Linked DNA regions of Marinagarivorans cellulosilyticus. The protein of the gene in region 2 binds, or shares a complex with, the protein of the main gene of each other region. Links are inferred from orthologs where the notes say so. Each region holds a gene or a part of one and is shown on either strand. Other genes may lie near its edges. The genes, in order: MARGE09_RS13465 and MARGE09_RS08695.

Evidence for each region.
Region 1: the proteins of MARGE09_RS08695 (region 2) and MARGE09_RS13465 are in contact, whole or in part, in a crystal structure (PDB 1FMA), measured with the Escherichia coli proteins. The link is inferred for Marinagarivorans cellulosilyticus from one-to-one orthologs.

Annotation. Positions count from the first base shown.
Region 1 is NZ_AP023086.1:3,352,573-3,368,477, reverse strand. Bases 6,158-8,984 are described here. They hold MARGE09_RS13465 (MoaD/ThiS family protein), read left to right. Parts: upstream 6,158-7,358; coding sequence 7,359-7,610; downstream 7,611-8,984. Other genes in these bases: metW (methionine biosynthesis protein MetW), read left to right, coding at 8,800-8,984; metX (homoserine O-succinyltransferase MetX), read left to right, coding at 7,661-8,809; moaC (cyclic pyranopterin monophosphate synthase MoaC), read left to right, coding at 6,813-7,313; dapE (succinyl-diaminopimelate desuccinylase), read left to right, coding at 6,158-6,820. Also shown: MARGE09_RS13505 (MHYT domain-containing protein), read left to right, coding at 228-1,007; MARGE09_RS13500 (enoyl-CoA hydratase-related protein), read left to right, coding at 1,440-3,152; MARGE09_RS13495 (hypothetical protein), read right to left, coding at 3,204-3,578; MARGE09_RS13490 (FAD-binding oxidoreductase), read right to left, coding at 3,630-4,049; MARGE09_RS13485 (Spx/MgsR family RNA polymerase-binding regulatory protein), read left to right, coding at 4,129-4,482; dapD (2,3,4,5-tetrahydropyridine-2,6-dicarboxylate N-succinyltransferase), read left to right, coding at 4,523-5,554; more of dapE, read left to right, coding at 5,678-6,157; more of metW, read left to right, coding at 8,985-9,390; MARGE09_RS13450 (YaiI/YqxD family protein), read right to left, coding at 9,413-9,865; MARGE09_RS13445 (DEAD/DEAH box helicase), read left to right, coding at 10,482-12,263; MARGE09_RS13440 (DEAD/DEAH box helicase), read left to right, coding at 12,373-13,704; MARGE09_RS13435 (ferritin-like domain-containing protein), read left to right, coding at 14,195-15,905. UniProt on the Escherichia coli protein: Involved in sulfur transfer in the conversion of molybdopterin precursor Z to molybdopterin.
Region 2 is NZ_AP023086.1:2,215,759-2,231,786, reverse strand. Bases 6,140-9,089 are described here. They hold MARGE09_RS08695 (molybdenum cofactor biosynthesis protein MoaE), read left to right. Parts: upstream 6,140-7,348; coding sequence 7,349-7,831; downstream 7,832-9,089. Other genes in these bases: MARGE09_RS08685 (hypothetical protein), read right to left, coding at 8,280-9,089; MARGE09_RS08690 (hypothetical protein), read left to right, coding at 7,824-8,120; MARGE09_RS08700 (hypothetical protein), read right to left, coding at 6,140-6,884. In the rest of the region: MARGE09_RS08720 (MacB family efflux pump subunit), read left to right, coding at 1-1,205; MARGE09_RS08715 (TolC family protein), read left to right, coding at 1,205-2,620; MARGE09_RS08710 (hypothetical protein), read right to left, coding at 2,624-3,409; MARGE09_RS08705 (AraC family transcriptional regulator), read left to right, coding at 3,736-4,731; more of MARGE09_RS08700, read right to left, coding at 4,956-6,139; more of MARGE09_RS08685, read right to left, coding at 9,090-9,293; MARGE09_RS08680 ((2Fe-2S)-binding protein), read right to left, coding at 9,286-9,867; MARGE09_RS08675 (xanthine dehydrogenase family protein molybdopterin-binding subunit), read right to left, coding at 9,864-12,569; MARGE09_RS08670 (glycoside hydrolase family 6 protein), read right to left, coding at 13,038-14,852; MARGE09_RS08665 (methyl-accepting chemotaxis protein), read left to right, coding at 15,434-16,028. UniProt on the Escherichia coli protein: Converts molybdopterin precursor Z to molybdopterin. This requires the incorporation of two sulfur atoms into precursor Z to generate a dithiolene group. The sulfur is provided by MoaD.

The DNA.
Region 1 (15,905 bases), 1.1 Mb from region 2 along the record:
TAGCGACACCAAGAACGCATTGCTTAAAAAATAAACAAAATGGCGCAAACCAAATGTTTTTGGCAGCAAGAGCTTCTCGCCACTAGCAATGGCGCGTATTCTAACCTATTACAAGTTCAATACTAGCGTTAACATGAACTACATTTCAGAGTATGCTGATTCATCAAGCCAACTTAGAAACATGTTACTAAAATATCACTCGCCACACTTAGAGGAGTACACAACTCGTGATCCACGCCGAACCTGGCTACAACTATTTTCTTGTAGCGCTCTCATATTTCATTGCAGCCTTTGGTTCATACACGGGGCTTCAACTTGTTCGCGGCATCCGCAACGCCCAAGAAGGCCAACGCGGAAAATGGATTATTTCTGCATCGTTTGCTTTGGGTGGCGGCGCCGTATGGGCAATGCACTTTATTGGCATGATCGCTTACGATATGGGCATGCCTGTCGTTTATGATCCATTACTCACAGCAGCCTCTCTTGCTATTGCTGTATTCGTGGTCGGCCTAGGGCTTTACCTGCTAAGCATTCGCCCTAATTCATTAGCGATGCTGCTAATTGCAGGCGTAATTGCGGGTGCGGGGGTATCGAGCATGCACTACAGCGGCATGGCCGCCATGATTACCGCGGCCGACATGAGCTACAACAACACATTAGTTATTGTATCGGTCATTATTGGAATCGCCGCGGCAACCGCTGCTTTTTGGCTAGCGTTCAACCTTGAAGGCACGCTGCAAATGATTGGCGCTTCGTTTGTTATGGCCTTTGCTGTTTGCGGCATGCACTACGTCGGCATGGAGGCCATGATTATGACACCAAATCACAACCTTTTGATGCCAGAGTCTGGGGTTGAACCCTTAACCATGGGGCTCTTCATTTTCTGTTTTGCCATGATCATGTTGGTGCTTTGCCTAATCGTCACGCTGAGTCAGTTAAATAAGCGTATGTATGAAGCACTTGAAGCAGAAGATGATGAGGACGACGAAGACGCCGTTCGCGCTTAAGTTAGCCACTATTCGCTTTCCTTAAAAACGCTCGATGCCGTCTACGGTTTCGGGCGTTTTTTCCATCATTACGTTATATCCCTTATCTAAGCCTTACATATAACTCCAGACTAATGAGTTCTAATAAAAAGTTATTACTTCCCCGCCTCCTATAACATCCCAAGCAATGATGATAATTTGTCCTTAAGGGTCTTATTTTGTCGCACTTAAGCACCAAAGCCCACAATAACTTGTTGATACAGGCGTCAAGTTATTTCAAAATCAGCTAATAGGAATTGCTGAACATAGCAATTTTTATGGACTTCAATATTCAAGCACTGAATACTTCAGTTTTTAGCCGCGGGCTGTTTAACATATGTTACATATAGATCCTTTAACATCTAGGATGAATAGCTCCAGAAATATTTAACCCACTAACCTAAGGAAGACTTCATGAAAGTTTTGATTCTCGCCTCTTCATTTAGCGGCCTGTGCCAGCGTGTTTTAAGAGAATTAGTATTACTCGGACATGATATTGATCAACATTACGGCATGGACGAGCCAGTACTAAGACGACAGATCTCAGCCTTTCAGCCTGATTTAATTCTGTGTCCATTTCTTACCCATCGCATACCAGAAGACATTTGGCGCGCTCATAAATGCCTTATTGTGCACCCAGGTATTGAGGGGGATCGCGGCCCTTCATCCATTGATTATGCCATTACTCAAGATGCTGCCCAATGGGGAGTTACGCTGCTACAAGCCGATAGCGAAATGGATGCTGGTGACATTTGGGGCACACAAAATTTCCCCCTTCGCCGTGCAGGCAAAACCAGTGTTTATAAGCGCGAGGTTAGCTCGACCGCCGTTGCGCTTATAAAGCAGGCTTTGCTTGACTTCGAGAACACCGCCTTCACACCCAAACCGCTCGACTACAATAACCCCAACGTTGAAGGCACTTGCAACCCGCTGCTACGACAACCGATGCGCGCCATTAATTGGGACCAAGACAACACCCATACCATCATCCAAAAACTCTTTGCTGCCGATACCACACCAGGCCTACTAGACCACCTGCTTGGCCACGACATTCACCTTTTTGGTCCCGCGAACGAGCCACACTTAAAAGGCAAGCCCAAGCAAATACTAGCGATTCGCCACGGTGCGGTTTGTATCGGCACGCTCGATGGCGCCGTTTGGATCAAGCAAATGAAGTGTAAAACACACCCAGACTTGCCAGCCATTAAACTACCAGCGGCCAGAGTGATTAATGTTTTAGCCGGCAATAGCGATTTAGGTTTAATTGGCGACTTCGATTCCAGCGCCATTGACGATATTCGCGTAGAGCGCCAAGGCGACACCGCCTACGTCTATTTTGACTTTTATAATGGCGCTGCCAACACGCAGCAATGCTTACGCCTGAAACACACCTTAGCTCAAGTAAAAACTAGTGATGCTAAAGTGATTGTCCTAATGGGCGGCGAAGACTTTTTCAGTAACGGCATACATTTAAACTGCATTGAAGCCGCTAGCGATCCAGCACTGGAATCTTGGCAGAATATTAATGCTATCGACGACGTGGTTGAGGAAATCATAAATACCCCCAACCAGCTTACCGTTGCCGCGCTTCGCAATAATGCCGGAGCTGGGGGAGCTATTTTGGCGCTCGCTTGCGACAAAGTTATTATCCGCGAAGGTGTCGTACTAAACCCGCACTACCAAAAAATGGGGCTATACGGCTCCGAGTACTGGACCTACTTACTACCAAAACGCGTAGGCCAATCACTCGCCGCCGAACTCACAAGCCAATGCGAGCCACTATTAGCGAGCGAAGCTATTAATTGCCAATTTGCGGATCAAATGCTGCCGGAGGACTGGGAGCAATACCACGAACATTTGCATCACTTCTGCCAACAGCAATCAACTCAAATCGACTTATCAGCTGAGCTTGAACGCAAGCGAGCACAGCGAGCAGCAGACGAGAAAGCGAAGCCTTTAAGTGCATACCGTACCGAAGAACTTGCCAAAATGAGAGAGATTTTTTACAACCCAGAAAGCTCTTACCACATGGAACGCAAACTGTTTGTGTACAAAGGCAAACCGCCAGTAGCAGCGCAGCATGAAAATGCACCGCAGGCCTCAGCCTCAAACGCTAACGTCGCTTAGATCTTTCTATATGCGGGGGGCACACCCTCCCGCTTTTCCTGCATAACAATCCTACTTTAGCTTTTCCATCACGAAGGGCGTATCCCCTACCAGAAACGTCAACAGCTCGGCGTCGCGATCATAGCTAAATTCAAAGTCCGCAAAAACATCACAATTACCCGCGTCATCATGCAAAAAGACCAAATACCCCTTTGGCGCTTTAGGGTCGGCAACCTTGTCGTGTTTATTCGTCTCGTAGCGGCACGTTTTTTTCATGTCGTCGCGAACAAAGCGCGATAGCGATAGCTCGCATAACTCCTCAGCCTGTAAATTCAAACCTATCGTCGTATTGCCATCACTGTACTGCCACTGTCCTTGCAGACCATTTGTCGCACAGCCAACCAAAGAGCTCAGCGCGCCCCCCAGCATTAATAGCGTTTTTCTCATACCCACCTCCTATAAAAACTCATGGCGATAACACCCTATAAAGTTGCACGATTAATGCGCAATTAACGATTGCTTTTGTAGCATGCGTTCAACCACCAAAGCCTCTTCGCGCGTCAGCGGCTTATAACCACGCGGCTCACGCCAGCCATAGCCCCAGCGAAAGGATGTCGGCCAATAAGGCGAGCCGCCTATACGCACACCAATCAGCATCGCTACTCCAACTGCTGGCTCGCCAAGGTCATCGACGCAAACACGCAAAGCCTCATCGGCAGCCATTCTCGTCATGTAATCACCACCTTGCCAATAAGCCATATCATGGGCAACGCAGCATGATTGCCACAAGGTGTAATCCCAAACAGTACCATCGGGGAACATCGAGCAGCCATCAGTTGAAAAGGGTAATAACTGCGGCGCACTTTCTTGCGCTTTGACGCCATTAACAACAGTAAAAGCAGTGAATATCAATAGCATACATAAACAAGAGAATGAACGCTTATGGTATGCTTGCACCCCTTGATTCCTCCATTCAGCAACGTGGCGAGAACTTCGCATGATCCGTGTATATGGCATAAAAAATTGTGACACCGTAAAAAAAGCCGTATCTTGGCTCAATGAGCACAATATAGAGCATGAGTTTTTTGATGTAAAAACTTGCGGCCTCACACTCAAACAAATAGACGCATGGCGCGAGGCACTCGGCGCCGATACGCTCATCAACAAGCGCAGCACAACATGGAAGCAGTTATCGCCAACAGATCAAGAGCGCGTCTTACAACCTCAAGGCTTAGCCATAGTGCTGGCCAACCCAACATTGATCAAGCGCCCCCTTGTCGAGCACCACGATGGCGTCAGTGTTGGTTTTAGTGAAGCACAGTACAGCGCACTCTTTCACTCGCCCTCATAATTTTTATTTTTAAATCGTTTAGTCGTATTAGGAAAACACAATGACACAAGTTTATGCCCTCGGATTAGGTATTGGCCACCAAAACAGCAATGGTGACTGGTTAGACACATTTTTTGCCCTACCGTTGGTCAACCCCGAAAACGCAACAGCACAAGCTTTTATCAAAGCCTTAAATGTTAACGCCGAACAAGGCACCTACATTCCCAGCAGTACACAGCTGGCCGCCCTAGCAGACGCACTAGAGGGTAATAATTCGGAGCAAGCCGCGCTTGCACGCCAATTACAAGACAGCCAAGCTCCAATCGTTGCTGTGGTATTAAGCGAAAACAACGGCCCCAAAACTGTACCCGAAGCCTACCTAAAGCTTCACTTACTCAGCCATCGCTTAGTTAAACCGCATGAAACTTCGCTCGAAGGTATTTTCGCTTCGCTGCCCAATGTGGCATGGACAAACCAAGGTCCTATCGACCTAACCGAGCTGCCCGCCAAACAACTAGCAGCCCGCTTAAAGGGCCAAGTCATCAGTGTCGACAGCGTTGATAAATTCCCCAAAATGACCGACTACGTCGTGCCTTCTGGCGTACGTATTGCCGATACAGCCCGCGTACGCTTAGGTGCGCACATTGGCCAAGGCACAACCATCATGCACGAAGGCTTTGTTAATTTTAATGCAGGCACCTTAGGCGTTAGCATGGTTGAAGGCCGCATTTCTGCCGGTGTTATTGTCGGCGAAGGCAGCGACTTGGGTGGCGGCTGTTCCACAATGGGCACGCTCTCTGGCGGTGGCAACATCGTTATTTCTGTTGGCAAAGAAAGCCTAATTGGCGCCAACGCCGGTATCGGCATCCCCTTAGGTGACCGTTGCACTGTAGAGTCTGGTTTGTATATCACCGCAGGCACTAAAGTAATTTTACTCGACGATAGCAACCAACCAGTCAAAGAAGTAAAAGCGCGCGATCTTGCCAGCAAAGCCGACTTACTCTTCCGTCGCAACTCGCTTACTGGTGCTGTGGAATGCAAAACCAATAAAACAGCTATTGCTTTAAACGAAGAATTGCACGCTAACAACTAAGTCTACCTAGCACTTAGCTGTTTAGTACGCACAAGGCCTGTAGCCACCTTCTTGCTGCAGGCCTTTATATCCGCATCACTTGCAACCCTGCGCTTTTAGCCTACCAACACTAAAGATTTACTCATGACCAACCCCCTAAGCCCTACCCTGCAGCTCGCCTGCGACTTAATCGCTCAACCGTCTGTCACCCCAGAAGATGCCAATTGCCAAGAAATGATGATTGCGCGCTTAGAGGCTATTGGCTTTAAAGCTGAACGTTTACGCTTTGGTGATGTAGATAACTTTTGGGCTGTGCGCGGTAGCGATGGCCCCATTCTGGCCTATGCAGGCCATACCGATGTGGTACCCACAGGGCCACAAGAGCAGTGGGATAACCCGCCGTTTGAACCCAAAATCGAAAACGATATTTTATACGGCCGCGGTGCAGCTGATATGAAAGGCAGCCTTGCCGCCATGATTACCGCCTGCGAAAATTTCATTGCAGAGCACCCCAACCACAACGGCCGCATCGCCTTTTTAATTACCAGTGACGAAGAAGGTCCCGCCATTAATGGCACAGTTAAAGTGATTGAATGGCTAGAAGCCCGCAATGAAAAAATCACTTGGTGCCTAGTAGGCGAGCCCTCCAGCACGAACAAAGTCGGCGATATTATTAAAAATGGCCGGCGCGGTTCGCTAGGTGCGCAACTCACCATTAAAGGTAAACAAGGCCATGTTGCATACCCCCACCTAGCCGCCAACCCCATTCATTTGGTGGCACCAGCCATTGCGCAACTCAGCGCAGAACACTGGGATAACGGCAACGATCACTTCCCTGCCACCAGTTTTCAAATATCAAATTTTAACAGTGGCACCGGCGCAACCAATGTAATCCCTGGCGAAGCGCACATCGTTTTTAACTTTCGCTTTTCTACCGAAGTTACAGAACAACAACTGCGCGAACGTTCAGAAGCCATATTAAATGAGCACAAACTCAATTATGACCTAACATGGACACTCTCTGGCCAACCCTTCCTTACTGCCGAAGGCAAGCTAGTAGAAGCCGCAGCAGGCGCCATTAAAGCCGTAACAGGCTACGAAACCGAGCTATCAACATCGGGAGGCACTTCAGACGGGCGCTTTATTGCCCCCACCGGCGCACAAGTGGTAGAGCTTGGCCCCTTGAATGCCACCATCCACCAAGTGAATGAGCACGTTTGCGCCTCGGATTTAGATAAGCTCAGCTTAATTTACCAATCCATGATGGAACGCCTGTTTAATGACTGAATCTACAAAAAACAGCGATAAAAACGGCTTAACGCACCTTAATGCCGCAGGTGAAGCTCATATGGTCGATGTCGGCCAGAAGGCGGTTACCGAACGCTCCGCGACGGCAACTGGCTATGTCGAAATGCAACCTCAAACACTGCAAATGATTAACGATGGCAATCATAAAAAGGGGGACGTATTTGCGGTGGCGCGCATTGCCGGCATACAAGCGGCCAAACAAACAAGCCAGTTAATCCCTTTATGCCACCCATTAATGCTAACCAAAATTGCTGTCGAACTTACAGCGCAGCCCGAGCTTAGTCGGGTGCGCATTGAGGCAACCTGCAAACTTGCCGGCAAAACGGGCGTAGAGATGGAAGCACTCACAGCGGTATCGGTTGCTGCGTTAACCCTTTACGATATGTGTAAAGCTGTCGATAAAAGCATGACCATCACTGGCACGACATTAGTCGCTAAAAGTGGCGGCCGCAGCGGCAACTGGCACGCTTAGTTTGACCTTCAACCGCACAGCCCCTAACCAACAAGAGTTTAATGTATGTCCTCTATTAAACTGTGCTTTTTCGCCGCACTGAGTGAATCTCTTGGAGTGCGCGACGAAAACTACCCGCTAGATTCCACCATATCGCTTGACGCGCTAAAAAAAGCACTCACACAGCGCGGGCAACACTGGCAAGCGCTGGCCGATCCCAGTATCCTCTGCGCCATCAACCAAGAGATGGCCGCCGGCAATCCAGATATAAACCCCAATGACGAAGTTGCCTTTTTTCCACCGGTAACCGGTGGTTAATCAACAACTTTCAGCCAGCGGCACCCCAATTACACATTACACGGTAACCAATGCCCACCACCGATCCAAACTCTGTCGGGCTCGTTAGCCCTCAAAAAATTCACTTTAGCGAGCCCTTCACTTTAGCTTGCGGGCACACGCTGCCAGACTACGACCTTATGGTCGAAACCTACGGCAAACTGAATGCCCAAAAATCAAATGCTGTCCTTATTTGCCATGCGCTTTCTGGCAGCCAGCATGCGGCGGGTTTTTACGAAGGAGAAGAAAAACCCGGCTGGTGGGATGCGTACATTGGCCCAGGTAAAGCCATCGATACCAACCATTTTTTTGTCGTTTCTATGAATAATATTGGCGGCTGTCATGGGTCTACAGGCCCCACCAGCCTCAACCCAAAAACAGGAAAAGCCTGGGGCAGCGATTTCCCGCCGCTGCGTGTACGCGATTGGGTACACAATCAAGCTAAACTGGCCGATCACCTCGGTATTGATCAATGGGCGGCGGTTGTTGGCGGCAGCCTGGGTGGCATGCAAGCCATGCGCTGGGCCTTAGAATACCCAGAGCGCCTGCGCCATTGCGTCGTAATTGCCTCCGCAATGAAGCTAACAGCGCAAAATATAGCCTTTAACCAAACCGCTCGCCAAGCGATTATGGCCGACCCTGAGTTTATGGACGGCCATTATTTAGAAAATAGCACGCTGCCCGAATCCGGCTTGTCTGTCGCTCGCATGATTGGCCACATTACGTATTTATCCGATGATGGTATGGGCGAAAAATTCGGCCGCGCATTGCGCTCTGGTAGTTTTGAACAAGGCAGCGATGTGCCCGTAGAATTTCAAATAGAAAGCTACTTGCGCTACCAAGGCAGTAAATTTTCAAAATCATTCGACGCTAACACTTACATTCTAATGACTCGCGCGCTGGACTACTTTGACCTTGCCCGAGAATACCAAGACGACCCGGTAAAAGCTTTTCAGCAGGCCCAGTGTGATTTCGCCGTTATTTCATTTGATAGCGATTGGCGATTTGCGCCCGAGCGATCACGCGAAATTGCCACCGCACTATTACATGCAGACAAAAATGTTTTTTATGCTGAAATCGAATCGCCTTACGGGCACGATGCATTTTTAGTTCCCAATCAACCACGCTATGAAGCGCTTTTTTCAAGCTATATGCAAAAGGTCGCCAGCACATGCGCATAGACCAAAAAATCATTGAAAACTGGATTAAACCTAATGCCCGGGTACTGGACTTAGGCTGCGGTGATGGCAGCTTGCTCAACCATTTAACGCAAACAAAAAACATACGCGGCTATGGCCTTGAAATTAGTGAGCAAGGCATTTTGGCATGTGTTAAAAAAGGCATTAATGTTATTGAGCAAGACCTAGATGGCGGGCTCAGCAATTTTGCAGATCAAAGTTTTGATACCGTTATTATGTCGCAAGTACTGCAAACTATGCACTACCCCGACAAAGTACTTGCCGAAATGATGCGCGTTGGCCGCGAAGCGATTGTGACCTTCCCTAACTTTGGTCACTGGCGCGCGCGCTGGCATTTAGCCGTCGGCGGGAAAATGCCCGTCTCCGACTTGCTACCTTATGAATGGTACAACACCCCGAATATTCACTTTTGTACATTCAAAGATTTTGAGGTGCTGTGCAAACAGTTGAACTACCAAGTCATCGATAGGCAAGTTGCAGCAGAAACAGCGCCGGACAAATGGCTCCACCCGCTGCGCCCCAACCTATTTGGCGAAACGGCTATTTATCGCATTCGCGGCTAGTGTAAATGTTATGCGCGATTATTTAATCGCGCGCTATTTGTGCCAACAGCCTATCTAGCACATTAGCAAAAGCTTGTCTGTCGCTATTATTTAATGGCGCTGGCCCGCCCGTTGCTTGCCCGGCATTTCGCATCTCCTCCATAAAATTACGCATAGCCAAACGCTGCTCAATATTATTAGGGGTGAATTTTTCACCGCGCGGGCTAATCACTTGCACGCCCTTTGCGATGACTTCAGCCGCTAAAGGAATATCAGCAGTAATCAGTAAATCCCCCACCTGGCAATGCTGGACAATATAATTATCTGCCACATCAAAACCGGCCGGCACCACAACAGACCGAATAACCGGTGATGGCGGTGTGCGAAGCGCTTGATTTGCCACCAAAATCAGTGGCACCTGCACACGATTAGCCGCTTTAAATAAAATATCTTTAATCACATTAGGACACGCATCGGCGTCTACCCAAATTTGCATTTTTTTGCCATCCCCCATTAACACATGCGTGCAGCCTATTCGATGGACATGCACGACGCCAGCACTAGCTACAACCACAAAACAAAATGAACAAAAAATAGACAGGGCGCGCCATTAGATGTATAGTCGCGCCTCTTTTGACTTGATGCCATAACAGTAAAGCGCTTTTCGGCAGATGCCATGCGCGGGTAAAGGGTGGAGTTTTCAACCAGCAGGAACGCGGTTGATGTGAATACAACGGCGTTGTACCACACAAAACACCACATATCCTCAACCCAACTTTGCTACACATGGCATTGTAATTTACTAGGCACCGAGTACCCCACTGCGAAGACGCAAGGGCTGCAGGTGTAGGGAATCTAACCCAAACCCTATAGGTTTGGGTAGCGACTAAACATTTAGCGGCAGCGACTACGTCTTGCAACACCTCCTTAGCCTTTGGGCTTTCGAGCTCGTCAGACGCCCTCATGCACTTAACCTTCAATTGCGTAACTGCAATTATAAGGTAGCGCCATGAGTAAACCGTATGCCGCCCAACATATTCGCACGCTTCCTTGCACGCACCTTACCGCCCTCGCAATTGGCACCTCCCGCCGCAACACCACAGGAAACCTGCATGACCCAACCTAGCCAGACGTTTGAGCAACTGGGCCTCAACGACCAAATTCTTAAAGCCATTAAACACATTGGCTACGAGACCCCCTCCCCTATTCAACAGCAAGCTATTCCCGTAATGCTTGAAGGCCGTGATATTTTGGGCCAAGCCCAAACCGGTACCGGTAAAACAGCCGCATTTGCACTGCCAATACTGCAAATGGTCGATGCCAAGCAACATTCGCCTCAAGTATTAGTACTTGCGCCAACACGCGAACTTGCAATTCAGGTAGCCGAAGCGTTTCAAAACTACGCCCAAGACATTAAAGGCTTTCACGTACTCCCCATATATGGCGGCCAAGGTTACGAGCAACAAATACGTGCCTTAAAGCGCGGCGTACAAGTTATTGTAGGGACTCCTGGGCGCGTAATGGATCACATGCGCAAAGGTACCCTAAAGCTCGATGGTTTAAAGCACTTAGTACTGGATGAAGCTGACGAAATGCTTCGCATGGGTTTTATCGACGACGTAGAGTGGGTACTCGAGCGCACCCCTCAAGACCGCCAAATTGCGCTGTTTTCAGCAACAATGCCAAAAGAAATTGCCCGCGTTGCCAACACCTATTTACAAAACCCACAGCATGTAAAAATTGAAGTCACCACAACCACGGCGACCACCATTCGCCAGCGCTTTTGGCCTGTGGGCGGCATCAGCAAAATGGATGCCCTTACGCGCATATTAGAAGCAGAAAAATTCGATGCTGTGATTATGTTTGTGCGCACTAAAACCGCCACCGTTGAGCTTGCCGAAAAGCTTGAAGCGCGCGGCTACAGCGCATCAGCGCTTAATGGTGATATTTCGCAGAACATTCGCGAGCGCACTGTTGAGCGCCTTAAAAACGGAAAAATTGATATCTTAATCGCAACAGATGTTGCCGCTCGCGGGCTGGACGTTGATCGCATTAGTCATGTTATCAACTACGATATCCCATACGATACCGAAGCCTACGTACACCGCATTGGCCGTACTGGCCGCGCCGGCCGCCAAGGCGATGCGATTTTATTTGTCGCGCGCCGCGAAATGCGCATGCTGCGCACCATCGAGCGCGCTACCGGCAAAGATATTGAGCAAATGAAACTGCCATCGGTTGCCGATATCAACGAGCAGCGCCAACAACGCTTTAAGCAGCAAATACTTGATACCATTGCCGGCGAAAACTTGGACATTTACACCAAGCTTATCGAAGAAATGCAAGCCGAAAGCCCCAGCGACCTAATTGCACTTGCAGCTGCGTTGGCCAAAATGGTACACGGCGAGCAACCACTATTATTAGAAGATCGCCCAGAGCGCGCGCCACGTGAATTTAAAGAGCGTGACGATCGGCCATCGCGCGACGGCCGCCGCCGTGAGCGCGATGGCCGAGAAGGCCGCAGTAAGCGTCGCACCGAAAGCGATGTACCCATGGAAAGCTACCGCTTAGAAGTGGGCCGCGATGACGGCGTAAAACCCGGTAACATTGTTGGCGCCATCGCCAACGAAGCCGATATCAGCAGCCAGCACATTCACAACATTCGCATTAGCGAAAACTACACAACCGTTGAGCTACCTGCAGGCATGCCACCTGCATTGCTTAACAAGTTGCGGTCGGTGTGGGTTTGCCAAAAACAGCTGCAAATCTCACCAATGACGCCAGGCAGCAATACCAAAGAGCACGCGCCCCGCAAAGAGCGCAAACGCCCTTCTGGTGATCGCCCAAGTTTTGAAAAGCCCAAAACGCGAAAGAAGCGCGCCAACCAAGATTAATTTAAAACTTGCATTTGCGTAGCACCAAAGGCCACCGTTACCCAACGGTGGCCTTTTTGCTTAAAGCGCCAAGCTTTTTCAGGCCATAAATATTCCACCGAGACCCCACATGACATTCGCCACCATGGCTTTAAGCCCGGCCCTATTACAAGCCATTAGCGAAAAAGGTTACCTAAGCCCTACCGCCATTCAAGCACAAGCGATTCCCGCCATTTTGACTGGCGCAGACGTTGTCGCAACAGCACAAACAGGCACAGGTAAAACCGCTAGTTTTGTGCTGCCATTATTACAAATGCTCAGTAATGAAACCACCGAGGGCACGCGCACACGACGCCCCAAACGCTTTCGTGCGCTAATCATTAGCCCAACGCGAGAACTCGCATTACAAATTGAAGACAATATTCACCAATACAGCCGACACCTCGATATTCGCGCAACCGCGATGGTGGGAGGTATGACTTACCAACAACAAAAACAAAAGCTTATCGAAGGCATCGATATTTTAGTCGCCACGCCAGGACGCTTGCTGGATATGGCCAATCAGCGCGCGCTGCACTTCGATGAAGTAAAAACCTTAGTGCTAGACGAAGCCGATAGAATGCTAGATATGGGGTTTATTGACGACATCCATAAAATACTAAATAAACTACCCAAGCAACGCCAAACCTTACTGTTTTCGGCTACGCTGCCTAAAGCCATACGCAAGCTGGCCAACAGTGAAATTCACAACCCTATAGAAATCACTATAGATCCCCAAAAGGCCGCCGCACCCAAAATTGAGCAGTGGCTAGTGGCAATAGATAAACACAACAAATCAGCTCTGCTTAGCCACTTAATTAAAGAGCAGCATTGGACGCAGGCGTTAATTTTTATTCGCACGCAACATGGCGCCGCCAAGCTTGTAAGCCAATTAGAAAAACGCGGCATCGCTGCCGAGGCTATTCACGGCGGTAGAAGCCAAGCATCACGCAGCCAAATACTGGCTGACTTTAAAACCGGCAAAATTCAATTTTTAGTCGCAACCGGTGTTGCCGCACGCGGTATCGATATCAATGAGCTTTCGCGCGTCGTTAATTACGACCTACCTGACGACACCGATGATTATATCCACCGCATCGGCCGCACAGGGCGGGCCGGCCTAAAAGGCGAAGGCATATCACTCGTGTCCAAAGACGATTTCAAACGCCTCTGCGCCATCGAGCGCAGGCTCAACAAAATTATTACTCGTAAAGAAATCGATGGATTTAGCGTTACTAAAGGCCTCCCCCCATCCAATTTAAACTTCACACTAAAAAGTGTCCAAAAATCGCCTTATAGCGCAAGCGAAGAAAACCTTGCCGCCAAAGCAGCTAAAAAACCAACGCCAATAAAAGCCTCAAAAGAGGCCCCAAAAAGTGCAGCCAACGTATGGGCACAATGGGTTGATAAAAACAAGGGCTAAGGCGCCATTGCCCGCCCTGCTGCGCCAATAAAATTATTTTTCAAAGCAACACCAAACATTCCAATAGATAACTTGCGTGTCATTTAATGTTGGCTATTCTGATTTAAGCCACAAGGGTATCGCTAAAAGAATAATTGTTTCGTGCGTGCGAAAAACACCGCCAAAGAGTCGAAATTCACGCAGGGTAAGGCCCACACCAGCCTTACCCTACGGATAGTAGACAGTGAAAATTGATTCTCAGTCAGTTAGGGTTCAATAACAAAAACGGTGACGCCGCAGCACGAAAAAATATACTTTTAGAGGTACTCCAAAATAAAAAACACAAAAGGGCACCTCTAAAAATAGTAATTTTTGTGTGAGAGCAAGGAAGTACCGCCCGGAGAGCCGCAGTTTACATGGTGTAAATGAGGACTCGAGGACGGAGCTGACGCCGCTATCGCGGAAAAAGTGCATTTTTAGAGATGCCCAAAAACTTATATAGGAATAAACGATGAGTGATGCGACTAATTCCAGTGACCCAGTACGCCCACTAAACGAAGCTGATCACCGTTTAGTTAAAGAAATTAATGAGCAATGGACGCGCGAACAAGCGCTAAGTGAATTAAAAGGCCATTTACAAATTGCCATTGAGGTGGAGCTAGCTACCATTCCCATTTATCTATACACCTATTACTCCATTAACCGAACACCAGACTCCTTCCCCGACTCAGACATTTCCCGCTTTGCCGACAAGGCGGGTTCGACCATTATGAGTGTCGCGGTTGAAGAGATGCTACACATGTCTTTGGCATCGAACATTTTATATTCGCTGGGCCAACAGCCAGAGCTTTACCTTAAATCACCAGGCCCCTATCCCAGTAATTTACCCGGCCACAGCAAGTTAGGGCCCGACCACAAGCCGCTAGCCTTGCCTTTGTCGAAGCTTTCACTCGAACAAATGTGGCACTTTTTAGAAATTGAATACCCGGCAAAAGCCGATGCCCCGCCTGAAGGCAAAAACTGGCAAACCATTGGCCAAATTTACGCTTATATTCGCTGCATAATTAGCTCCGAGCACATCAAAGACAGCGACTTTCACCAGGGCCGAGAAAAACATCAAATACAACCCACCAATTATTCACCAAACAGTATCGATACGGTCTACCCAGAACGCAGCTTTGATAAAACCTGCCCTGAGCCCGCCCCAGCTAAAAATTCTGCTGCGGCTGTAGCCAGCTTTTCGAGCCAAGAAAATAGCCACGCAGGGCCTTCGGCCTTAATGACAATTGATTCATGCGAACGCGCACTACAAGCCATTCAAACCATTGATGCGCAAGGTGAAGGCTACGGCCCGAGTAAATTTGATGATCAAACCCAGCAAGAATTATCACACTATTATAAATTCCTAAGCTTGCAGTCCGAGCTAGCAGGCTATAGCGAAAGCCACGAACGTTTGCCTTGCGAGCCCAAACCACCCAAAGCGGCCGACAGACAATACAGCCCTGCAGAACTAACCAATATTGTTTACGACTTCCCAGACAACCCGGTTGCTGCCAGCTATCCGGCTGGGCGTAGCGATGTGGCTAATGTGGTTAGCGGGCTCTATCAATACATGCTGATTATGACTGAGAGTATTTTTTTACAAGATCCAAAAGAGCAAAAAGTCTACTTTAATAAATCCCTCCACCGCTCGATGATCTGGATTTTAGATAAAATTATTCAAGCCATGCGCGAGGTAAACTTAGACGGTGTTACTCCCTCGAAGTCAACCCGCAGCCTTCGCTTAGCGCCAACCTTCGAAAACATCAATTTAGGCCCTCGCGACCAAGCTTTTGCAAACCTAACCAATATGTGTGATCAACTCGATGCAAAATATGGCAACGAGCATTGGTACACTTATGATATTCAATCCTATGTGAAAAAAGTCAAAAGCCTGCCCGATGTAAGCAAACTGTGGAAAAAAGACAGCACTGGATGTGATGTTAAAAAATACCACGGCATCCCTAAGTTCCCAGCCAATCCACCCGCAACAATTAATAGCGATGAAGCCCGACACGCGTGCATGGGGCTAAACAGCTGCAAAAATCAGGGGCGTACTCAGGATAACAATTGCGCGGGACAGGGTTATTGCTCTACTGCGCTATCGTATAATTTTGCCAAACCCGAACAGCCTAGCATTAGTGATCACACATGCCATGTGCTAAATGATTGCAAAGGCCAAG
Region 2 (16,028 bases):
TCAAATGCTACCCGCGCATTAGTTTGTGGGAATCTTTGTGTTTAGCTTTAGGGTCGTTACAAGCCAATTTATTTCGTACCCTACTAACATTACTGGGCATTATTATTGGCGTTGCTTCGGTGGTAACCATGATGGCAATTGGTGACGGGGGCAAACAACAAGTACTTCAGCGCATTGAAGCAATGGGGACCAACTTATTACAAATACGCCCAGGTGGTCGAAATATTCGGGCCAGTGGCGAAATAGCGACACTCACAATGGAGGATGCGCAATTCTTAACCCAATTACCGGGAATAGCCGATGTTTCGCCAGAACGTGAAGCCCGCACTACAGTACGTTTTGGCAGTAATGATTACAGTGGCCGTGCACGCGGTATAACGCCAGCCTATTTTTCTATGCGCAATTGGGAGATCGCCCAAGGTGTGTTTATTAATAACGATGATGTCGAGCGTTACAGCTCTGTCATCGTCATCGGCGCCACCGTTGCAGAGCAATTATTTCCCAATACCCAAAACCCTATTGGCGAATACGTGCTGATGAACAATAGCTTTTACCAAGTTATAGGTACCCTTAAAGCAAAGGGCGCCAGCGCAGGTGGGCGAGATATTGATGATGAGGTGTACATCCCTATTACCACAGCACAATTAAAACTTTTTGGCCGGCCTTATTTATCTAGCATTATAGTGAAAGTGAGTAGCACCGACCTACTGCCTACAATTGAAGCAACCGTAACGCAAGAACTTAAACGCCGCCACGGCCGCGAAGACTTTATGGTACGTAATACGGCCACACTGGTTGAAGCTATTAGCGATACACAAGATACCTTGACATGGATGCTAGGCTCTGTGGCCGCTATATCACTATTTGTAGGTGGTATTGGCGTTATGAATATTATGCTGGTGAATGTCTCTGAGCGCCGCCGAGAAATCGGCTTACGCATTGCCACCGGAGCTAAACCTTCAGATATTTTACGGCAGTTCAATATTGAAGCCTTAATGGTTTGCTTACTAGGCGGGCTTATTGGCGTAGGTTTAGGCTTATTAATATCTCTCGTTTTACAACAGGCCGCTATTGCCGTCGCATTTTCATTAGCGCCACCCTTATTAGCCTTTACAACATCACTGTTAGTGGGTGTCATTTTTGGCTATGCCCCCGCGCATAAGGCGGCCTCCGTTAACCCTATTCAAGCGCTAGCAGAAGAATAATGTCGCGTTACTTTGATCAGCTTTTCCGTTTACCCACATTACGCCTTGCCATAATAGGCCTAATATTAGCTGCAAGCGGCTGCAACCATTACACACCGCAAGCGCTACCAGCCACACAAATACCCGAGGCCTTTAACAACATTACCGACACCCAGGCAGGGAAAGAAACGCAATGGCAATTAGTGCCTTTAACGCAATGGTGGCAAGTATTCGGCTCGCCAGAGCTGAACCAGCTGTTTACAGAATTAGAGCTAAATAACTTTGACCTAAAAACCGCTGCCATTTCGTTACGCCAAGCTAGCGCCATGTACGCTCAACAACGCAGTAACAACTGGCCCACGCTGGATACCAGTATAAACAACCGCAATGGGATTAGTTTTGATAACGGCAGCCATAACCACAGCAACACAGCTAGCATTAATGCAGGTTACAACGTCGACTTATGGGGCCAGCGCGATGCCGAAAACAGCAGCGCGGCAATGGCCTTGGTTGCGCAGCAAGAAAGTTATCGCAGCACCGTATTACAAATGCGCGCGCAACTTGCTCAAACCTATTTAAATACCCTCGCCTTACGCGAACGAGAAGAGATAGCCCAACAAAATTTAAACGCCGGCACCAACCTATTCAAACTCATTGAGCTGCGTTTTGAAGCTGGTATTGCGTCGCGCATAGAGCTAGACCAACAACGCAATGTTCTACTCAATAGCCAAGCCCAATTACATACCCTGCAGCGCAACCGTGTAACCAGCGAGCGGGCATTGGCCATATTACTCGGAAGGGCCAGCATCGTCGCATCGGATATACAAGGTATGTTTACCCAGATTAAAACACCCAATATCTCACCACTACAACCTGCAGCGCTCCTGGAAACACGCCCCGATATTGCCATAGCAGAAGCTTACCTACGCGAACAGGAAGCCAATGTTTATGTACAGCGTAAAAAGCGGTGGCCACGATTAAACCTTAGCGCGAACGTGAACCTAAGCAACTTGGCGGACATAAACCAAGGCTGGAGTGGGAATTTAGTTGAAGGGCTAACAATGCCTATTTTTAATGCTGGTAATATTAAGCAACAAATCGCCTATGCCGAAGGAGGCTTAGAAAAAGCACAATTAGGCTATCAACTCACTGTATTAAAAGCATTCTCAGACACCCTAGAAACACTAAGCGAATGGCAGCATCAAGCTCGATTGCAACCAATACGGGAGCAAGAATTAGCAAACAATCGGCAGTTATATTCCTTAGCACGGCTGCGCTACGAAGCAGGTGATACAGACTTTTTAACGCTACTGGCGGCGCAGCGTAGTTGGTTTAACGCAAGGGACAGCCACATTCAAGCACGACATCAACACCTTCAAGCCGCTGTAAATGTTTATCGCGCCATGGGCGGGAAATTAAACTATATGGGAGAATAGACCTCAATTAAACAAAATAATATCATCATCCAATAAGGGCGTTGCATAGTACCTTTTTTCAGCTGGGGTCAAAGCCTCTACCGCACTTTCCATTAGTGATCGTAACTCAATATTTTGTTTTATCTGTGACCCAAGTAGCTGATTTTCTCTTTCTATTGCAGCATTAACAATATCGAGAATTGTATTTTCCTGATCGGCATCTAGCCCCATAACAGGAAAAGCAGTAATTAATTGCGATAGCAAATCCTCACGAACATGGCGCTGTGTTTCCAGTAAGTGGTCATTAATACGATATAAGCAGCGCGTGAAATTATTCAGATTATTAACGACGCTAAGTTTTTCGGCCGCAGAAGTGACCCGCTCGCGATGTAATTTTGAGTGATGATCCAGCCAAGAGCTCATGGAATCTGCAAAAATAGCCACATTATCTTTCAATATATCGCTATCACGGGGGTTACAAAATTCGATATCAATAATTAATAGGATTTGCTCGCCATGATACGTAAATTGGCTATCATCTCGCCCATCTACATACGCTTCAGCGCCATGCAGCGCAGCCCGCTGGTGAAGCCTGACTGTATCACCAAATTTAATATGACGAGATTCCTCATTAAATTGAAACTGCGCAAAGCCAGAACACCCTAGGTCTTGTAGGGTTTTATGAGCACAACATAAAAAAGATTCCAGATTATGACACTCAATTAACCTACGAGATGCACGCGCGACAATGCCCGCCTGATAAGCACTTTGCATTGCGCTCATGGTGGTATCTTCATCAGAGACTTTCATATATTAATCCTTTGACTTTACAACCAATACAACGGCAAACGGCCAATAAATAGGCTACACAACAATTAACTAAAGGCGATTAAACTCAACTAAAAGTCATTTTCGCTACATTGACCTTAGGCTTAGTTTCAAAAATCGGCGAGAAATTAAATGAACTGTTCGCTAATGGCCCATTTTTTTCATGGCGCGTAACTCATTATTGCTTATAATCAGTTTTCGTTAATTTGATATAACCAAGTTGTTGCGTTGGTTTCAAGGATGAGCATCACGGAGAGCTGTGCCGAACACTATTCGGCCTACGCAATCATTGCAGGCTGTTGTCCTCTATGCTCGATATAAGTACCCCATTAAAAAGAGATATTAAATCACCCGCGAATGCCTTAAAACGCTCCAAGCGGCTTGTTATTCCAACACTAGGATTATCATTAAAAAGATTTTCAGTATTTCCACGCTATTGCCATATACAACATACTCAACTTTCACCGGGTAAATTTTGTGGCGACAGAACACTGCTTGCAGCCAATGGTGTTAGCGGGCTAAAGAGTACGGCCAACCTCAGCTACATGCTGCAAGTATCCATACTGTGCCCTCAAAAATTTATTTTTGGTTTTGTAGCACCGCAAGGAACGCTATTCTTAAATGGTCGCAAAATCACCGAGCATGATATTTTTGTGCTTAAAGCTGACGCCCTATACGATATGGTGGTTGCCCCAAACACCACACTTTTTGCATTTTCAATTGAAGATATTGACAACACAAATCACGAAGACCAAAAAACAAAGAATTCATTAATAAATACATTAAAGCAGCGCCTAATTTCCCCTAGCTCTGATAGCCAGCAACCTTTTTTAACACTCACCCGAAATGATCTTCGCGATACATTAATCAAACAATTTGATAGTTCGACAACCGCCCAGCCCCTATCGGTATTTGAGCTATCAGCGCAGCTATTAAATTCGAGCAACGCAAGCTTGTACCGCCCCAATAGCCGCAATAACCTGCTACTGAGAACACTGCGCTTAATGCAGGCGCAACCTTTTGCTTTTCGTAAAATTTCGGACGTAGCCCAAGCCTGCCATGTTTCGCAACGCGGGTTAGAGAAAGCCTTTGATGATGTACTAAACGGCAGCCCAGGCGAGTATTTAAAAGCTATTCAACTTAATCGTTACCGGTCAGCAATTATCCAAAACGCCGATAATTTAAAGCTCAGCTTGGCCGATATCGCCGGGCAGCTAGGCGCAGTAAACTATTCACGCCTGAGTAAAGACTACAAATCATTCTTTGAGCAACTGCCTAGCAATACCCGTAGGCGCCTTGAATAAGGCCTGCTTGCACTTAAACCCGGTAACATTCCCTCCCACCGAGGCCGCCCTTACTAAAAAGGCATTAAAAAAGCCCATAAAGCGGGTGCTCTATGGGCTATAGGATGTTGCATAAAGAGACTTCCATAAACAAGCTCCTTGCCAGTGATCATTCAGCCAATGGACGGGAGCTCTAAGGAATTACGTGTTCAAAAACAGCACGCTAAAATCTAATAACATACTTATTAGTTACATCCTACGCGGCCTTCTGTGGAAACAGCGATATCGTCAAACCAAACATTTTCGACGCCCTTATTATCTCCAAATGATCTCCAACCAAATGAAACATGATTGTCTATCTTAGAATCTGCAGAAACTGTGCTGAAGAATTGGCCTGGGTCGCGCGCCCATGCAGATGGAGACACCGCCTCAAGTATTACCTGCCCATCAACCCAAGCGTAAACCTGATCAAACATACTATTTTTAACAACGGCAAACTCTAAACACACCCACTGATTAGCAGGAATGGTTGCGGTTGGAACGATGTTCTCTGTGCCTGCATCAATACCTTTAGGTAAGAATGCACCTAAAATTGCATCTTGTAGCGTACCAAAACGAAGCTCTTGCTTATTAGAACCGCTCATTTCAGTAGAGTAAGCCATAAAGTGCACGTGATTCCCATCACCACCTTTAACCCCACCGCCTAGCGCCACCGGAATATTCATCCAAAAGCGAGAATAAAAAGCATCCTGCCCACTGGGTAAATCTTGAAAAATAAATGATGGCTGAATTGAAGTACCTCCCGTTTTAATCCTTACAGAATTAGAACCAGAGTGAGCTTTGCTGGAGTCAATCAAGGCAAAAGTACTGGCACCAGCGCTATTGCCTTGCGGGTCTATCTGATACTGCAAGAATGTTTTCCAGCCAGAAGGAGCCGTATTATTCGATTGACCTTCAAAATCATCATTAATAATTAAATTACCGTTGCCAGGGTTCGACGCACTGCTTGTAGTAGCTTGACTAGAAGAGCTCACAGCAGGCGCACTAGAACTTGTAACCGCCGAAGATGAACTACCCTCAACCACGCCACCACAGCTACCGCCTTGATAAACAGCGATGTTATCGAGCTGAACATCCCCAGCTTCGGCCGCCAGATTGAAGTACAAGCGGGCATCGGCGGCTGTTGCATCAGCCGTCACTACTGGTGAGAAGTTTTGGTACTGAGCCGTTAGTATCTCGTCGATATGGCCACCGCTGATATTCGCATAACCACCCGTGGCATTATTATCAAAACCCACCGTTAAGCTACGCATTCCTGCGCTAGCAGTCGTTTTCGCATCAAAGCAAATTACATATTGCTCACCAGCAGTCACACTCAACTCGTGCGTCATCTGCACAGCCCAAGGCTCCGCTGTATTCGCTGAAGGTATAGAAAAACTAACTTCACCACCAAAGCTCGCCGAAGGAATTACATTAAAACCTTCCCCTCCATTAGCGAAAGTGCCAGGGCTACTCAATAAGCTCATACCTACTGGTGCTGCACTGCTGGAAGACGCCTCAATCGAGCTTGATTGCTCCGCCTCAGAACTCGAGCTTTCACAAACTTGCGCGACAGCAATAAGGCCAGTGGCTACGTTTAAGTAGTAGGCAACGTCTGCAGCACAGCTCGCATCTGAAGCGTCACACATATTAAAATGCTGAGACATAGCAGATTCGATATAACCCGCTAATGTCGGCGAATTCGTTTTACCATACAAATCACCACCAACATCAGCCACATCAATGGGGCCTCCGAGACCACCAGCTGTTTTCCCATCTGCTGTTGGCACACCATGACAAGCTATGCAGCCCTCAAAAAGAGTCTCCCCCGATGCAAACTGGCCGCCATTAGGTTCTTCACAGGCCTCTTCCGAGCTAGAAACAGCAGCAGAACTGCTTGAAACAACCACAGCCTGGCTTGAAGAGCTTTCGACTGAGCTCGATGAAGGCGCAACCGAACTGCTGGGAACAACCACTTCAGAGCTACTAGAAACAGCAGCCTCAGAGCTAACTTCCACCGCACTACTAGAGCTATTATCAGTAGCAACACACGCAGAAAGCATCACAGACGCACTAGCTAGTAAGGCCGAGCGCCAATGCTGTGCAACCAATTGTTGAAGGGGAGTATCAAGCATAATTATTCTCGTTTGGGTTAAAAAACACTTTCTCGTTACGAGCGGGTCCTAGCTAAGCCGTCACTACCGTGTAAAAGTAATATTCCTAAACGCTTCAAATAACGCTAAAAGTATAATTATTGATTATTTATCCACCAATTGTATGGCGGCAGATGTGAAGAAACAAGAAGACTCACTAGTAGAACTGTTTTGAACCAAAGATCTAATAACCACATCACAAAAATCCACGCATTGCGTGACAGTCCCCCTGCAGTAGCCCCAACAGTTATAGGCGCTATTTCACCCAACTCCACTTAATTACTGGACGCAACCGCGCTATTGGCTAACACTAAGCAAAGTAATACCTTAGTATCACCGTGCCTGTGAAACAGGCTAGGCTAACACGACTAAGCGCACCACTAGCGCTCGACCAGTAAGCGCGGAAAATGGCAATTAATTCCAACACAGCAGACAAAATGGCACCAATGGAAAAGCAACAACCCCAAATACGTATTAGCGTGCAAAGTGAAGACTTTGATCAAAACCTGCAATATCAACAATTGCGGGTTTCCTCAGCAATAGGCGCTGTAGTTACATTCACAGGGTTGGTACGCGAATTCGCGCCCACCACAGCCAATACAGCCCACGGCAAAACAAACTTTGAGTTAGAGCATTACCCAGGGATGACAGAGCAAGTACTTGAGCAAATAGCCAATAATGCCTGCAAACAATGGCCACTTGATGCAGTTACGGTGATCCACCGTGTAGGCAAGCTAAGCTCTTGCGCGCAAATTGTATTTGTTGGCGTCGCTAGCGCTCATCGGCAGGCCGCTTTTGAAGCCTGCCATTGCATTATCGATTTATTAAAAACACAGGCACCTTTTTGGAAAAAAGAAGGCGATAAATGGGTCGAAGCCAAAGAAAGCGATCAACATGCCGCCACCCGCTGGCTAAGCAATAATGCTTAAATATTTTGTGGCACTACGCAACAGCCGCTATTGGCAGGCGCTTATTGTGCACTACAGCGCCGACCCCAAACTAATTTTCAAACAGTTTCGCTTAGGTGTTATTGGTTTTGCGATAGGCTTAGGCCTTATTATTGTGGCCAATAACAATATGCCTGCCTCCATCGAGCAAGAGCTTTGCGTTTTGGCCGGCCTCATTATTGGCGGCGTAGGCTTTATAGTGGCCATGCTCGCCCAAATGCGATTAATGATCGGCCGCTTTGTTCGTTTTTACAGCCAAGACAACAAATAGCACAACTTAATAAACGCCCCTATAAAAGTAAAAAAACTGTTATCCAAATTACTATTACTGAACAGAGTTATCGGCGCTGAAGCGGTGACTAGTGCATTACAGCCATGCGCCCTTATCATTAATATTAACCTAACACCGCACAACCTATCGCCACAGTGCCTAAAAGTCCCGCCCCGTTATCGGCGTCAACTTGCAGCCTGTTTGATTTGGGTCTGCGCAACACGATAATAATGCATCGACGGAATTGCTATAAACCGTATTCCAAAAAACTTCTGAGTGAAAATTATCCGCAGGCATCCAATGATTTAAAGGATATGTATTGCCGCGTTCATTCGCACCTTTAATTGGCATGCGCCCAGCGGCAGATGCAATTATGCCCATGTCGCAACTGTTTAAATTGCCAATGCGATGGCAACCGTTGCAGGTATTATCGCGCGTTGTTATTGCCTGGGGCTCTGGCCATGAATTAAAAGCTGAACCAATATAATTATTGTAATACCCCCAAGGGTCGGTCGGTACTTTATGCCAAACTTGGCCAATATAAGGGCTATACATAAAAGGGTCGGCATCGTGGCAACTACCACATTCTTTCGTGGCAGTAGCTTGCGGTGTCCACCAAAATTGCTCAGCGCTTACGCGGCCTGCCGGCGGTATTTTTTCGTTCGGGGGCGGTACACGGCTGGCATCAAAACCAGCGCTATCACCTTCTGGCGATTCCGCATGAAACCAACAAGTATCACCAGTGGCCACGCTATGCAAAATAATATCAACTTCGTCGTACAGCGGGCTTTGTGGTTCTCGTAAATACTCTCTGCGGCAAAAAGCCGATATCTGTACCTCCCCACGGGACAAATCCAACACTTTAGAATATGGCGTACACTGGCCAAAGGTATCGTCAGCATAAGGCAACATGGCAGGTTTATCACACGTTGTTACCTTGCTGTAATCTTTTGGAATTTCACCGTTAACCGTAATGGGTACAACTTCGCCATCATTACAATTAAAGGCAGGAATTTCACCAATTAAATCGGTACACATTTGGCCATATTGCAAAAGTGTTTCTGGCTCGCTAGCCGCCTTTTGCGTTTCAATTTTACTGCAACCGCCCAGCCCCAATAATGCCATGCATGCCATTAGTAATATGCGCTTTAAATGCAAACAATCGTTACCCATTGATAGCGCCTCCGGCCAATTTCACACTCACTGGGGTAGCCGCCAACGCAGCTGTATGCCTAACGACAGGTAAAGCAACCTCCCGAATTGCTGCTATATAACGAATATAACCGGTGCACCGACAAATATTGCCACCAATCCATTTCTCGATCATATTATCTAATTCACGCTCTTCGATTTTGGTAACAGCCAAATGCTCCAATAAAGCAGTAGCCGCCATTAAAAAACCCGAGGTGCAGTAACCACATTGAAAAGAAAAATGCTTTAAAAAAGCGTCCTGTAATGGCGCTAATTGGTCCTGATTACCGAGCGATTCCACCGTGTACACATGCATACCGTTAATCGCACTGAGTGGGGTTGAGCACGACAAGGCTTTTTCCAACGGCGCATCTTTCTGATTTCGCACAGCTACCGTACAGGCACGGCATACACCCACACCGCAACAAAATTTTGTGCCCGTTAAGTTTTCTCGCTCGTGCAAATAATCTACCAACGCCATATCGGCATCGTCTGCTTTTGCTGTAGCGACTTTACCATTTACGTAAAACTGTACCCCTGTATTATTTACACTCATGCTAAAGCCTCCAGAATATGGCTATTTTTAACTGGCAACTGCGTAAAGCGATGACCATCTATCGCCATGGCTAAAGCATTTAAAATAGCCGGCGCAATCGGGCACATAACGGCCTCGGCAATACCGCGTGCTGTAGTTTCGCCTTTACCCGGCGGTAATACGATTAGCTGCTGGTTTTTAGGAACATCGGCCATTTTGGCTAAGTGGTAACGATTTAAATTCCACAAGCCGTTACCAGGCCCGTCGGCGCTAATAGGGCAGTCTTCCAGCAAGGCATAACCTATTGCCATTGCAACCCCCCCTTGCGATTGGCCGCTAATTAACTCGGGGCAATGCTGTACACCAGCACTTAATACACTAACGCAATCACGCACTCTTACATCACCCGTATTTGGGTTTACCATGACAGCAACCAATGCCCCACAAGGCGCATAAGTGCTGCGGCCATAGTTAAAGGCTTCTGGCGGCGGGTTAACCACCTTTAAGCGCTTAACAGGTTGCAGATTAAATTCATCGGTACCGACTGCAATGTAATCTAGTGGCAAAGTTAAACTTGGGTTTATTTTTGTTAACGCCGAAAACCGAAAATTACCGAGTGAAAACTGCCCGACAAAAGAAGCATGCACAGCAGCATAAGTGGGTAAACGCTGATCGAAGATAACAGCAACAATAGAGCTCCAATCAATAGGCGATTGCCCCTCAACAATACAATAGCCATCCTGCCAACGTAAATCGTCATGGGATAACGTGCGCCCCAGCAAGTGAATAACAGCCGGCAATACTGCCTCGAGTAAAAAAGCTAACCCTGCCTGCTCAACCACATGATATTGGTAAAAAGCGCCCAAACAAGCGCTCGCCGACCCCGACGCTTTAATAACGTAATTATCCGCTGATGACTGGCTACTTGAAGTTGTTAGCCCTAAAGCATCAAAATACGCGGCATCTCCCATTTTTATATGGCTGGCATTCAAACCTAAATACCTTGCTGGCGCTAACCCCAGTGCCGTGGCTGCGCCATTGCCCATATCTATATAAGGGGTGCGTACGGTAAGTGTGCCATCACGGTTTAGTTGCACACCACCAAACATGCCGTCGCCACTGGTACCATAAGCTTCGTTCGATAATGCTAACCCCACGCCATAGCGCAAACCTTCGCGGCGGTATTCACGCTGCACTTTTTTACGATCGCGCCATAAAGAGTGAACCTCTAGTTGGTCTAAAATTTCTGTGAGTTGTAAATCTTGTGTTATTGGCGCACCTGTAATGGTTTGGCTATTAGATGTTAATAAATTCTTCCTGCGCAGGTTAAAAGGGCTCTTTTTAAAGTAATAGGCCGCTTCATCAATTAGGGTTTCTATTGCTAAAAATGCTTGCGGGCCGCCAAAGCCGCGCTGTGAACCGCCTAAAATATCTTTAGTATTGGTAGCCTTGGCTGTCGCCACAGCTTTGGGGATATCGTAAGCACAAAAACTACTCAACGCTGCCAGCTGAGCAACATAAGGGCTCAGGTTTTCTCGGCCACCGCCATTCATAACAAAGTCGCATTCCAGCGCTTGCATGCGTCCGCTTTTATCAAAAGCCAAAGTTTCCCAAAAATCGGTTTTATGCCGTTTAAGGCCAACTTGAAATTGTTCGAAGCGGGTATGCGACCAACGCAAAACTGCACCTTTAGCATAAGGCGCAGCCATAGCTAAATACATTGTGAAATATGATTTATCTCGGCCGCCAAAGCCTCCACCGGGGTAACACGAAATAAGTTCGACAGCATCGTCTTTATATAACGGGTATGCACAATTATCAGCGCTAAAAATTTCTGCAGCACCCGCTATATCGCCTACGGGGGATTGCGTACCCAGAAGTAAATGTAACTTATTTTTTTGACTATCGTACCATGCCAGCCCCGCCTCAGGCTCCATAAACATGGGGTCCATCACTTGGGTTTTAAATTTTTGATGGAAACACTGCCAACCCAAGTCATCCGCCGAGGCAATGTCATCACGAATACTATTCGCTATAGCAGGGTAACGGGTGGCGTAATCATCACTGGCAACCTTGCTAAAGCCTTGTGCGGCATCACGCACATAATTACTATTCGGGCTGTAATCACTGACCGGTTGGCTAGCGGAAGAAAACTGGTACGCGATGCACTGTTTATTAAATTGTAGAATTTTTAATGCCTTGCGATAAACATCAAAGCTACTAAAAATTAACAAGGCCACCGGCTGGCCATAATAATCAGGCATTTTATTAATAGCGGTAAAAAAAGGCTTACTCATGCCGCCGCCAAGGCTCATGTTATCTGCAGCTAGTTTAGCCGCATCAACAACGGCAATGGGCTGCAGTGCCTTGGGTAACATGCTATAGCTATAGCCCGTTACAACACTATCTATTCGGTCACAACGCAATGGATGCACGATGTATTCTTTATTGGGCCAAGCAGGAATGTCTTTTGCGCGAAAATCCCTAGCATACAATTTTTGCCCCAAGACCTTTGGCAAACCATCAATACGCTGCACCGCCTTGCCAGGCTCCGGAGCCCAAGATGGCTGGTAAGCAGGGCTAGCCCCCGTACGCTCAAGTTCACGAGCGTTGGCCGCTAGGCTTGCCGGCAAACTCGAAACCGTTAACCCCACGGCAGAGCCACCAGCCAATGTTCTTATAAAGCGCCTTTTATGTTGGTCTACCCCATCATCAGCTAACAAAGTACTGCCCTCTCATGCCATTGTAATTATTTTGGAGGGAGTCTAATTGATGCCACCAAACAATGGTATGCCAGCCTGCAAAGCTGCGCAGCCTAACGTGAACAAAAGATTGTTTTCACGTCATAAGTCAAAAAAACCAGCAACACCAGTCACTAGGCTTTAAAAACTAGCGCCTAACGAAAGCGCCAACACCACGAGCGGCACCATTAGCCTTTTAAACGCGTTAGACGTTTTAAACATTACCTTACTCCAAGGCAAAAAAAACAGTGCCTTAAAACACAGAATAGCTTTTCTCTATTTTTGAATCATCAATATTTAGCAGGATATTAGATGTTGAACTGAAAGACCAATACCGACTTTTAATTCACATTTGAAATAAGGGGCATATAACAGGCATAAAAAAACGGCGCTTGAAAGCGCCGTTTTTAAAGCCAGAAAAATCTGGTTTTGATGAAGCTAAGTTATCACTTAGTAGTCAGAGGTGCCCAATGGCGGGTAAGCATTGTTAATCAATTCAATAAACTGCTTATGAAACCAACCGCCCGCATGAGGAGAAAGGAAAGGCATAGGCTCAGTTGCTTTATCGCCATCACGAATAGATCCAGGAATACACATAGTATCTAAAGCTTTACCTTCGTAAATGGGGTTAGCGGCAGAATCCACAACTTCTTTATCAACTGCATCAAGCGCATTGTATGCAGCTCCCCCTTTAGGGTAATCCTTAACATCAAACGAAATACCGTCAGCTTCACCCGGTGGCTTCATCCAAAAGAACGCATCCAAGTGGGGACGTGAGCTATCAGGTGATGCTTTTGAAGTTTCACCAACACCCGCTTTATCAACATTACACCAGTGGCCTCGGTGCGCACGCAGATCAACTTTGTCACTCAAATTAGTGCCGCGACTACCGCTACCTGGTGTTGGGCGACCAGGGCGACCCCAGCCATTACGCGCAGTATCGATAATAAACCCTGGATTAAAGCCCGGTTGCTCAGATTTCACAGCAGCGTTAAAGCGGTCGATATAGGTCATCTCATCAACCGCAGAGTTCCACTCATAGAAATCAGCCAAATCCATTTTATCGCCGTCAGCGTTGGAGATAGCAGGCTCTTCAAGTGGTGTGTAGCCAGACGTATTTGATGCAAAACCACGTACTTTACTGAAGCCACTAATGCCGTCGGTGTTAGCACCTGCAATTAATTTAATAAAGCCTTCTACGCCACGCTCTAGATTGCCATCCCAACCTAACCAGCCAGCATGTGCAATATCAAGATAGGTATAGGTGTTATCGATTTTTGCGAGCTCTTCAATAGCAATTTGCAAACCATGACCATAAACACCCAAACCAGACTCTAGACCTGGCGAAGAGTATTTCGTCAGCAAGCTATCACAGTAAGTTTCGCCGCTTGCAGAAGTTAACGCGGGCCACGTCAAAGCTGGGCCGTCAGGGTTTAGATCGGTATTGGTAATCATATTGGGGTATGAGTCTGGCTCTAACATGGCAACAAGGCGCAAGTTTGCAAATTCAGGCTTAGCTTGGAACGCATCCAGAATTTGGCCTAGATACTCATCGCGGTAGCGGGCCATGCCATCATTAGGCATAGGATCTTGTGGCTTGCCCACTTCGTAAAGCTTGCCGTTAGAAGCAAAAGCCGCACAATCACGATCGGGCAAGTTATAAACAATTACTACAACAGTCATTGGAGAGATTTGACCATCTTGTTCAGCATAGTAATTTTGTTGTGCTACAGCGGCATCAAGATGCTGAACTAACGATCGACGACCAGCTTCAATGTCCCCGCCAATCGTTGCTGTAGAGTCCATCCAAATAGCGCTTGGCTGGTGCTGAACGTACTTGATTTTATCGGTCATGGCGCCGCCATCACCTGCGATCTCAAGCGAGTAATCCATCATTGTTTTGATATCTGGACTCAAGTAAAAGTACGAATCTTGAAATGGGTTACCGTCAGTTTGCAAAGGCGCGCCAGGCCGGCCTTTAGCTGCTAGCAATGGAATATTGCCATCGTAATTGGCGACAATAGCCACATCATCATCCGCTAGACTAGGAGTGGAAGATGCCGTAGCCATGCTACTAGAAGTAACAACTGGCGCACTGCTTACATTATTAGCCGAAGAGGTAATAACCGGTGCAGAGCTTTGCGTTTGCTGCTCGGAGGAACTAGAGGTGGTGCCACCAGTACATGCAGCCATGGCCATGGCGAGCGCACTAACCCCCATGCCCTTAGCTAGAGTGGTAGACCACTGAGTAAGACCTTGTTTCATGAAAATCCTCTTTGAATTAGATGCCCAAAAACAGCATTCGTTGTTGTTAAAACCTACAATCACGGTTTTGTAAATTTCAGGATTAGGCCTCAAGCTAAAATCAATATCACGTGATACTGAACCACAGGCAATCCACTAGAGCGGTGTATCCTAAGCAAAAATGCAATAAAAAGGGATGATGAAAAATCAGTATTTGCGAGCAGCATCACATGTTCTCGGCAATTTGCTTCGCATTTTTTAGCTTTGCCCGCGACATGCCAACTTAGGAAGAGCCGGCGCGTAAGCACTTACGCGAAAGACTGGAAAATTGCCTTCAAAAAAAACTGCGTATAAAAAATAATGAATAAAATCGCCATCAAATATCATAGGCAGATAAATCACCATATATTATAAATATATGGCTATCCTCTTCGCATGTTGGCGCACATATCCTCAACAAAACCCTGTTATTTATTTTATAACCATAGCTTTACCGTTCATATTTCCTATAAGTATAAACATACGATTACACAGCCTACATTTATGGCCTGCAGGCCTATACTCTAAGAACACCGTCTTGCCTGTTTATCCAAGGAAGCCAAATGCTCAGCCTATTTTTAAAATCAAAGCCTACTGCACAAGGAATAGAAAATAGCCCCAACCGGGATACAACCGCCAAGATGATAGCGATCGACAAATCGCTCGCAACAATAGAATTCACCCCAGACGGTAAAATTATTACTGCCAACGCTATTTTTTTAAACGCAGTAGGCTATCAGCTCCAAGATATTCAGGGGCAGCACCACTCTATTTTTGTCGATGAAAAAACAAAAAAAAGCGATGCTTATCGGCAATTTTGGGCTCGCTTAAATAATGGCGAATTTATTCAGAACGAATTCAAGCGTGTCGGTAAGCAAGGTAACGACATATGGATTCAAGCGACTTACAATCCACTGCTTGATGAACACAACCGTGTTTATAAAATCATAAAATTTGCAACCGATATAACTGCACAAAAATTAATACAAGCCGATTACAGCGGCCAAATCTCAGCCATTCATAAATCACTTGCTGTCATTGAGTTCGACACCCGAGGCAATATTCTGACTGCAAACAATAACTTTTTGAGCGCCATGGGTTATCGCCTTGATGAAATAAAAGGTAAACACCACCGCCTATTTGTAAGCGATGACTACG